DNA from 2 places in the Lysinibacillus sp. A1 genome. Region 1 is predicted to be linked to the other one. Evidence: predicted binding sites of a transcription regulator. Region 1 holds the regulator's gene; the other holds the start of a gene.
What was found. The regulator Rex, encoded in region 1, represses fermentation and respiration genes when NADH is low (regulators of the CRP and FNR family bind a similar motif). The targets are predictions, from matches to a motif close to TTGTGAAATATTTCACAA.
Positions count from the first base shown of each region.

Region 2: a site for Rex is predicted at 2,136-2,153, ahead of PI85_RS17745 (cytochrome ubiquinol oxidase subunit I). Genes of this name have one in related genera too.

Region 1 is NZ_JSZM01000032.1:24,399-28,832, forward strand. Features, by position in the region: gene PI85_RS20180 (ABC-F family ATP-binding cassette domain-containing protein) at 162-2,105, opposite strand; gene PI85_RS20185 (redox-sensing transcriptional repressor Rex) at 2,350-2,985, shown strand; gene PI85_RS20190 (twin-arginine translocase TatA/TatE family subunit) at 3,151-3,336, shown strand; gene tatC (twin-arginine translocase subunit TatC) at 3,353-4,177, shown strand; gene PI85_RS20200 (CPBP family intramembrane glutamic endopeptidase) at 4,253-4,434, opposite strand, start outside.
Region 2 is NZ_JSZM01000023.1:27,886-32,319, forward strand. Features, by position in the region: gene gatB (Asp-tRNA(Asn)/Glu-tRNA(Gln) amidotransferase subunit GatB) at 1-248, shown strand, start outside; gene PI85_RS17735 (thioredoxin family protein) at 410-976, shown strand; gene PI85_RS17740 (diacylglycerol kinase) at 1,040-1,954, shown strand; gene PI85_RS17745 (cytochrome ubiquinol oxidase subunit I) at 2,402-3,748, shown strand; gene PI85_RS17750 (cytochrome d ubiquinol oxidase subunit II) at 3,745-4,434, shown strand, end outside.

The DNA of each region.
Region 1 (4,434 bases):
CAGTGTGGAAAACTCTGTTGATATGTTGGTATTACTAGATTTATGGTGTGAATAAAACTGTGGGCATTTTTTGTCGAAAAATAGCACTTGACCAATATATATGAAAAATGAAGGAGAGTAAAGAAAAAAGCCATGCGACAATGCACACGGCTTAAATCAAATTACATATTTATATTTTCTAATTCTTCATTTAACGCTAGCCACTCTAATTCTAAAAGCTCATGCTGTTCCTTTTCAGTAGCCAATTCGTCTTGCAGTTGGGTAATTTTTTCATGATCTGTAAAAATTGCAGGGTCACAAAGAGCTTCCTCTAATCTATTAATGGAGGCTGTCGTTTCTTGCATCTTGCCTTCTAATTCTTCGATAGTACGTCTTATTTGCCGTTCACGCTTTTTTGCCTCTTTATCAATTTTAGAGGTAGAGGACTTATCAGGTAGGTCCTGCTGTAGTTGCGGTTGGGAAGTACTTTTCATTTGTGCTAGCTCCAACAGCTCCTGTTTTTTCTCTACATAATAATCATAGTCCCCTAAAAATTCAAACGACCCAGTTCCAGACAACTCCACTACCTTCGTAGCGATACGATTAATGAAGTAGCGGTCATGGGAGACGAATAGAAGCGTTCCAGGGTAATCGATCAACGCATTTTCCAGTACCTCTTTACTATCTAAATCTAGATGGTTTGTAGGCTCATCGAGAATTAAAAAATTGGCTTTTTGCATCATTAATTTTGAAAGTGCCAGTCGTGCTTTCTCACCGCCTGATAATGAAGAGACGGTTTTATCCACATCCTCTCCACTAAATAGGAAACGTCCTAATACGGTGCGAATATCTTTTTCATTCATCAGCGGCCATTCATCCCATAGCTCTTTTAAGACACTTTTATTGCTTGAAAGCTTTGCTTGCTCTTGATCATAATAGCCAATTTGTACATTCGTACCATAACGGATATCACCTGCTAGAGGTGTTAAATCTTTCACAATCGTTTTTAATAATGTCGATTTACCAACTCCGTTTGGTCCAACAAGAGCAATCCGATCCTCGCGAAAAGTACGTAGCTTAATCCCACTAGATATGCGCTGATCGTTATAGCCGATTGTTAAATCATCAACGGATAACACATCATTTCCACTTTGACGTTCAATCGTAAAACCAAAACTAGCGGATTTCTCATCACCATCCGGCGATTCCATCCACTCTGTTCGTTCAAGCATCTTCCGTCGACTTTGTGCCATTTTTGTTGTAGAGGCACGTGCAATATTCTTTTGGATAAAATCCTCTAGCTTGGCCTTTTCGTCTTGCTGACGCTCAAAAAGTTTGACATCACGTTCATAGTTTTTAGCTTTTTCATCTAAATAAGCACTGTAGTTGCCTGTAAATTTTGTGACACGATGACGTGAAACTTCGTAGACAATGGAAACAACTTGGTCTAAGAAGTAGCGGTCATGTGAAACAATTAAAATAGCGCCCTCATAGCTCTTTAAATAAGATTCTAACCAAGATAATGTTTCAATATCTAAATGGTTCGTAGGCTCATCGAGAATTAGTAGGTCTGGTTTACTCAATAAAAGCTTAGCTAGTGCTAAGCGTGTGCGTTGTCCACCAGATAGTGAGCTAATAGGTTTATCATAGTCTTCCGGATAGAATTGCATACCGTGAAGCACTGCGCGTATGTCCGATTCATATTGATAGCCGCCAGCATCCTTAAATGTATGCTGTAGTTGATCGTATTCCGACATAACTTTGGCATACAGAGTAGGATTTTCATAAACAGTAGGATCTGCCATTTGCTGTTCGAGCGAGCGGAGTGTTTGTTCTTGAGCTAAAAGGGGTTCGAAAATGGTCATCATTTCATCCCAAATAGTTAACGTAGAATTTAATCCGGCATGTTGCTCTAAATAGCCAACCTGGATGCCCTTTGGAATAATGATATCCCCCGAGTCATAGGACATTTGACCAGCAATTATTTTTAATAAAGTAGATTTACCTGCACCGTTGCGCCCTACTAAGGCAACGCGATCACGGTGTTGAACTTCTAATTTCACACCACTTAAAATTTCATCTGCAAGAAAGGATTTAGTTAGTTGATTGACCTGTAAAACAATCATTCTTGACACCTCAATTCTACCTTAGTGTAATGGATGAACGATTTGCATGCAATGTCGGTGCTTTACTTATTCCAAGCAGTCATGTAAGATTGAAACGATTTCTTTTTAGTTAGCTGCGTACAAAGCGCCATTAACTAAAGAGAAATACGCTAGTGGATTGAAAAATGTTGTATATAGTTAAGGATATATGTATTAAAATTAGTACAGTAAAATTGATTGAGTTTCATTATAAGGAGGAGAAAGTTTGAAACAAGAATTAAAAATTCCACAAGCCACTACAAAAAGACTTCCTCTTTACTATCGATTTATTCAAAACTTTGCACAAGAAGGTATGGAACGTATTTCGTCGAAGGAACTGAGTGAAGCGATGAAAATAGATTCTGCAACCATTCGCCGTGACTTTTCTTATTTTGGTGCTCTTGGAAAGAAAGGCTATGGCTACGATGTACAGCATCTATTACAATTTTTTAGCCAGACGCTTGATCAACATGAAACAACAAAAGTAGCGTTAATTGGCGTGGGGAATTTAGGCAGTGCATTATTAAAATATAATTTTCAAAAAAACCACAACACTCATATTGTTGTAGCATTTGATTCGAAAGCGCCGAAGGATGGCAAAATGATTAGTAACATTCCTGTTTTTCATCCTGATTTGCTGGAAGAAAAGTATGCAGAATATGGGGCTGAGCTTGCTATTTTGACAGTATCACCGCGCTCTGCACAAAAAATGGCAGATCGGTTAGCGGCTATGAATGCAAAGGGAATTTTAAACTTTACGCCCGAGCGCTTAACGGTGCCAGATAGTATGCAGCTCTTAACCATTGATTTATCGGTAGAATTGCAAGCGCTTATTTATTTAATTCGGAATCAGGAAGTGTGAAATTTTTACATATTTTATAGTGGAGTTCACTGTTTCTGTCAAATAGTAATTTTAAATAAAACAAGGTAAAATCAGTGAGAGTGACGAAAAACTTTCACATATAATTAGTTAGCAAAATGGCGAAATATGCGTTAAAATGATGGATATAAAGAGGAGGTGGCTGTAATGGGCGGTATTGGTCCTATGAGCCTCATTATTATCGGAGTTGTCGCGTTATTAATTTTTGGTCCTAAAAAGTTACCAGAGCTTGGTAAAGCATTTGGTTCAACACTACGTGAATTCAAAAATGCTACTAAAGGTTTAGCCGACGAAGATGATGATGACAAGAAAAAGAAAGAACTAGATAAGTAAGTTAGGATGTTGAGGAATGAATCCAAAAGATCTAACTGTCATTGAGCATATAGAAGAATTAAGAAAACGGCTGTTCATTGTTGCCGTTTTCTTTGTTCTCGCTATGGCTGGCGCCTTTTTTGTCGCAAAGCCACTTGTTAAATACCTTCAAACCACAGGAGCAAAATATAATATTGAGCTCCATGCATTTGACGTAGTAACACCACTAGCAATTTATATTCAAGTTGTTTTTTTAATTGCATTTATTCTTTCATCGCCAGTATTAATGTATCAATTGTGGTCGTTTATTAGTCCAGGATTAAGGGAAGTAGAGCGAAGAGCAACCTTAAGCTATATACCATATTCATTTTTATTGTTTATCGCAGGGTTATCTTTTTCATACTTTTTATTATTCCCGTATGTCATCAAATTCATGATGAATTTATCAAATGATTTAGATATTAAGCAAACAATTGGAATACATGAGTATTTTACATTTTTATTTAAACTCACAATACCATTCGGTTTTCTATTCCAATTACCTATTGTAGTATTGTTCTTTTCACGGATAGGAATATTGAGTCCAGATCTACTAATTCGTATTCGTAAATATTCATACTTTGGTTTATTTGTATGTGCTGCTCTCATTGCACCGCCTGAATTGGCGTCTCACTTAATGGTATCAGTGCCGCTATTTATCCTGTATGAAATTAGTATTATGATATCTCGAGTAGGTTATAGGAAATATTTAAAATCAGAGGAAATTCGATTAAAAGAAGAGCAAGAAGCGGAGCAAAAGCGCCAGATTGAAGAGGCACTTGAGCAGCAACGACGACAAATAGAAGAATTGAATAAACAGTAATAGATAAAGCTCGGTACCTACATAAAGGCACCGAGCTTTTGTATTTTTGACAACTTTATAGAGCTTTACAAAAATTTATTGCATTTTTTCTAGTTCTTGAAGAAACTTTTGCAATGGTTCTGCATAGAATTGTACAAGTGTCACAAATCCATTCAGCATGACGTGTGCAATAATGGAAGTCCAAATACGTTTTGTTTTGTGATATAAAAAGGCGAAGATCAAACCACAAATTGTATAAAGTAAAATATGAGAGAAGT
Region 2 (4,434 bases), on a different contig from region 1:
TTGAAAATGGCGGTTCTGCACAAGAAATTGTAAAAGCAAAAGGCTTAGTTCAAATTTCTGATGAAGGTGCTTTACTAGCCATTGTTACAGAAGTTTTAGATAACAATGCACAGTCTATCGAGGATTTCAAAAATGGTAAGGATCGTGCTATTGGCTTCTTAGTTGGTCAAATTATGAAAGCTACTAAAGGTCAAGCGAACCCACCTATGGTCAATAAATTATTGCAACAAGAAATTGCCAAACGATAATTAATCGTTGTAAACATAGTAGCCGAGAGAGCTTAATCGCTTTCTCGGCTATTATTTTTCATAAATGTAACAAAATTGAAATTTGTAACACTTAATAGTTGTTTAAAAGGAGTTTTCATAGCAAAATATAGAATAGATAATTATAAGGGGGACGAGAACCAATGAAAACAGAACAACAATATTTTAATGAAGCTATTTCGATTCAACAATATATGGACAATATGACGACTCTTAAAGAAGAGAGCTTCCGCATTTATGACGACTTTGCAGTGCCAACAAACGATGGCTTTATTGAATTATTAAAAGACAAGCAACCAAAAATTTTAACGATTACGGAAGATTGGTGCGGAGATGCTATGTTAAACAATCCAATCGTTCGTCGTGTTGCTGAAGCAGCTGGATTGGACATGCGTACAGTGTTCCGTGATGCGGATACAGATCTAATTGATCGTTATTTAACAAATGGAGGTCGTGCTATTCCAATTTACTTGCTATTAGATAGCAGTACTGGTGAGGTGATTGGAAAATGGGGTCCACGTGCACCTGAATTACAAGAGCTTGTTGTAACGAAGCGTGCAAGCTTACCAGATAAAGAAGATCCAACATTTGAAGAAGCTCAAAAGGCCCTTTATGCGGAGATTCGTGAGGAAAATATAACGAACCAAGCATATTGGACGTATGTCTATGAAGACTTTAAAAAACAGGTGACAAACGCGTTACAAAAGTAAAGCAACATTTTAGCGAGTAAATCGTTGAATGAAATAGAATCTTATGAAGCAGGAAGGTATGTTATGAAACGAGCAAGAATCATTTATAATCCTACATCTGGACGCGAAGCGTTTAAGAAGCATCTACCAGAGGTGTTGGAAAAATTAGAAGTAGCAGGCTATGAAACATCCTGTCACGCAACAACCGGTGAAGGCGATGCAACACTTGCAGCAAAAGATGCAGTAGACCGTGGCTTTGATATAATCATCGCAGTTGGTGGAGATGGCACTTTAAATGAAGTTGTTTCAGGTGTAAGTCCATTTGAAAACCGTCCGAAAGTTGGTCTAATTCCAATGGGCACTACAAATGATTTTGCCCGTGCCGTGCATATCCCGCGAAATATTGATGAAGCGGTAGACATTATTATACAAGGTGATACATTGCCAGTGGATGTCGGTCTATTAAATGGCGAACGCTATTTCATCAATATTGCTGCTGGCGGACGGATTACGGAGCTAACATATGAAGTACCAAGTAAAATGAAAACAATGCTTGGGCAGTTAGCCTACTATTTAAAGGCAGTAGAAATGATTCCATCCATCAAAGCCTCTCATATGCGTATAGAATATGATGGGGAAGTGTTTGACGGGGATGCCATGATGTTCTTATGTGGTTTAACCAACTCTGTAGGAGGCTTTGAAAAACTTGCACCAGATGCAAGTATCAATGATGGATTCTTTACATTATTAGTGTTAAAGAAGGTTAGCCTACCTGAGTTTATTCAACTAGCGGCTATGGCATTAAGAGGCGAACATTTAAATGATGACCGTGTCATTTACAAAAAAGCGAGTGTTGTCAAAGTCACTACTGAAAACGAAGTACATCTTAATCTAGATGGTGAATATGGCGGAGACGCTCCAGCTACCTTTGAAAATTTAAAGCGTCATATCGAAATTTTTGTCCCTCTTGCAGATATTCGCGAAGAGGACCGTATATAATACATGAAAAACTCATCTTCGTTTTAACGAGGATGAGCTTTTTAGTATAAAGGATTCAGCGTACTCTTGAAAAACTCCACCTAAGCTTTCGTATCAAACGACCAAAAAGATAATAGAGTAAAGCAAATAGCCCGCAGCGAAAAATTGAATATGTAGTAAGTCTAACCTTTAGAATTAGGAATTGTGAATGAATTAAGAAAAATGTTTGGCAAATGTGCGTATATTACTTGAACAAAATTTGAAACCTTATTAATAGGCTGAAATATCGGTCCATTATAAAGGTTTTTTTCGTTGTAATAGTGGAAAATGGGGTATGGATAAGGGAAAGGAAGTGTTGCTTTTGTATAAGTCACAGGAGAAGAAGCTTATTTGGCTAAGCTTTGGTGTTGCAATCATTATGCTACTTTCCATTCTTGGAAGAATATTTGGGAGCTAGGGGGCAATGAGATGATAAACGAATCAGCAGTCTATTGGAGTCGTGCATTAACTGAGTTAACTTTATCGTTCCACATCATTTATGCAACGATAGGGGTCGGTGTCCCGTTAATGATCATGATTGCTCAATGGACTGGGTATAAAAAGAATGATGAGCATTATATTTTAATGGCCAGACGTTGGGCACGTGGCTTCGTCATTACGGTCGCGGTGGGTGTTGTGACGGGAACGGCAATTGGTTTACAACTATCATTATTATGGCCTAACTTTATGCAACTAGCTGGTCAAACCATTGCATTACCACTTTTTTTGGAAACGTTTGCATTTTTCTTTGAAGCTATATTTTTGGGCATTTATTTATATACTTGGGACCGCTTCGATAGTCAGAAAAAGCATATGCTATTGTTAATTCCAGTTGCAGTAGGTGCATCGATGTCGGCTGTATTTATTACAATCGTAAATGCCTTTATGAATGCCCCGAGAGGCTTCGATATTGTTGACGGGAACCTTGTTAATATTCAACCCTTCTTAGCGATGTTTAACCCTGCTATGCCAACAAAGGTGGCGCATGTACTCGTAACAGCGTATATGACATCTGCATTTGTTTTAGCCGCTATAGCAGGATACCGAATGCTTAAAGGATCGAAACATGTATACCATAAAAAAGCATTACTGTTACTGATGAAAATTGGTTTAATTTTCTCCATTGCAGCAGCTGTGATTGGAGATTTCTCAGGAAAATACTTAGCGGAATATCAACCAGAAAAATTAGCTGCAGCGGAATGGCATTTTGAAACGGAAGGAAAGGCTTCTCTTGTTTTATTTGGCGTGCTAGATGGAGAAGAAGTGAAATATGCCATCAAAATTCCGTATGCTTTAAGCATTCTTGCACATTTTAATCCTAATGCAGAGGTAATTGGATTAGATCAATTCGAGGAAGAGGATCTACCACCACTCTATATTCATTATCTCTTTGATATTATGGTGTCCATAGGTATGTTTATGGTGCTAGTTTCATTACTGTATGTTGTAGGGAAAGCACGGGGCTGGCAGTTTATTCATTCACGCTGGTATCGATGGATCATTGTGGCGGGGGGGCCGCTTTCTATCATTGCTATTGAAGCGGGCTGGTGGCTTGCTGAGGTTGGACGTCAACCTTGGATTCTTTATGGCTTGATGCGAACTCCAGAAGGGGCCACAACGAGTGACCATGTGGATTTAATGCTATTGTTGTTTGCAGGTGTATATGCAGTATTAGCGGTAGGAAGTGTTGTCGTCTTGGTGCGAATGTTTAAAAAGAATCCTATTGAGCGTGAGATTGAAGATCGTCACTCTGAAAAAGGCGGTGACATCCTATGACATTAGAGATTCTAGGTATTTCAGTATTGTGGATTTTTCTATTTGGCTATGTCATTGTCGCATCGATTGATTTCGGTGCCGGTTTCTTTAACGCCTATAGCCTACTGATTGGGAAGAATCATATTTTAACGAATATTATTAAACGATATTTATCGCCTGTTTGGGAAGTAACCAATGTCTTTTTGGTATTCTTCTTTGTAGGGATCGTAGGATTTTTCCCGCAAACTGCTTTTTACTACGGAACCATTTTACTTATACCCGTCAGCATTTCCCTTGTACTATTAGCCATTCGAGGTTCCTATTATGCCTTTGAATCGTATGGTACAAGAGGACATATTGGGTACACGCTGACCTATGGTGTAGCAGGTTTATTAATTCCTGCATCGTTGTCTGTTGTTTTTGCCATTGCTGGTGGAGGGTATGTGGATCTCATTAACGGGCAGCCTGTTTTAAACTATTGGACTTTATATACAAGTCCATTTGCTTGGAGCATTGTCGTATTGAGTATTGCCGCTGTACTTTACATTTCTGCAGTATTCTTAACTTGGTATGCTCATAAAGCGAATGACAAGGAAGCAACGAAGCTAATGAGAAAATATGCACTTTTATGGGCAGCTCCTTTGATGATCAGCGCATTAGGCATCATGTATGAGATGAAGTCCATTAACCCTGAAAGTTATAGTCAC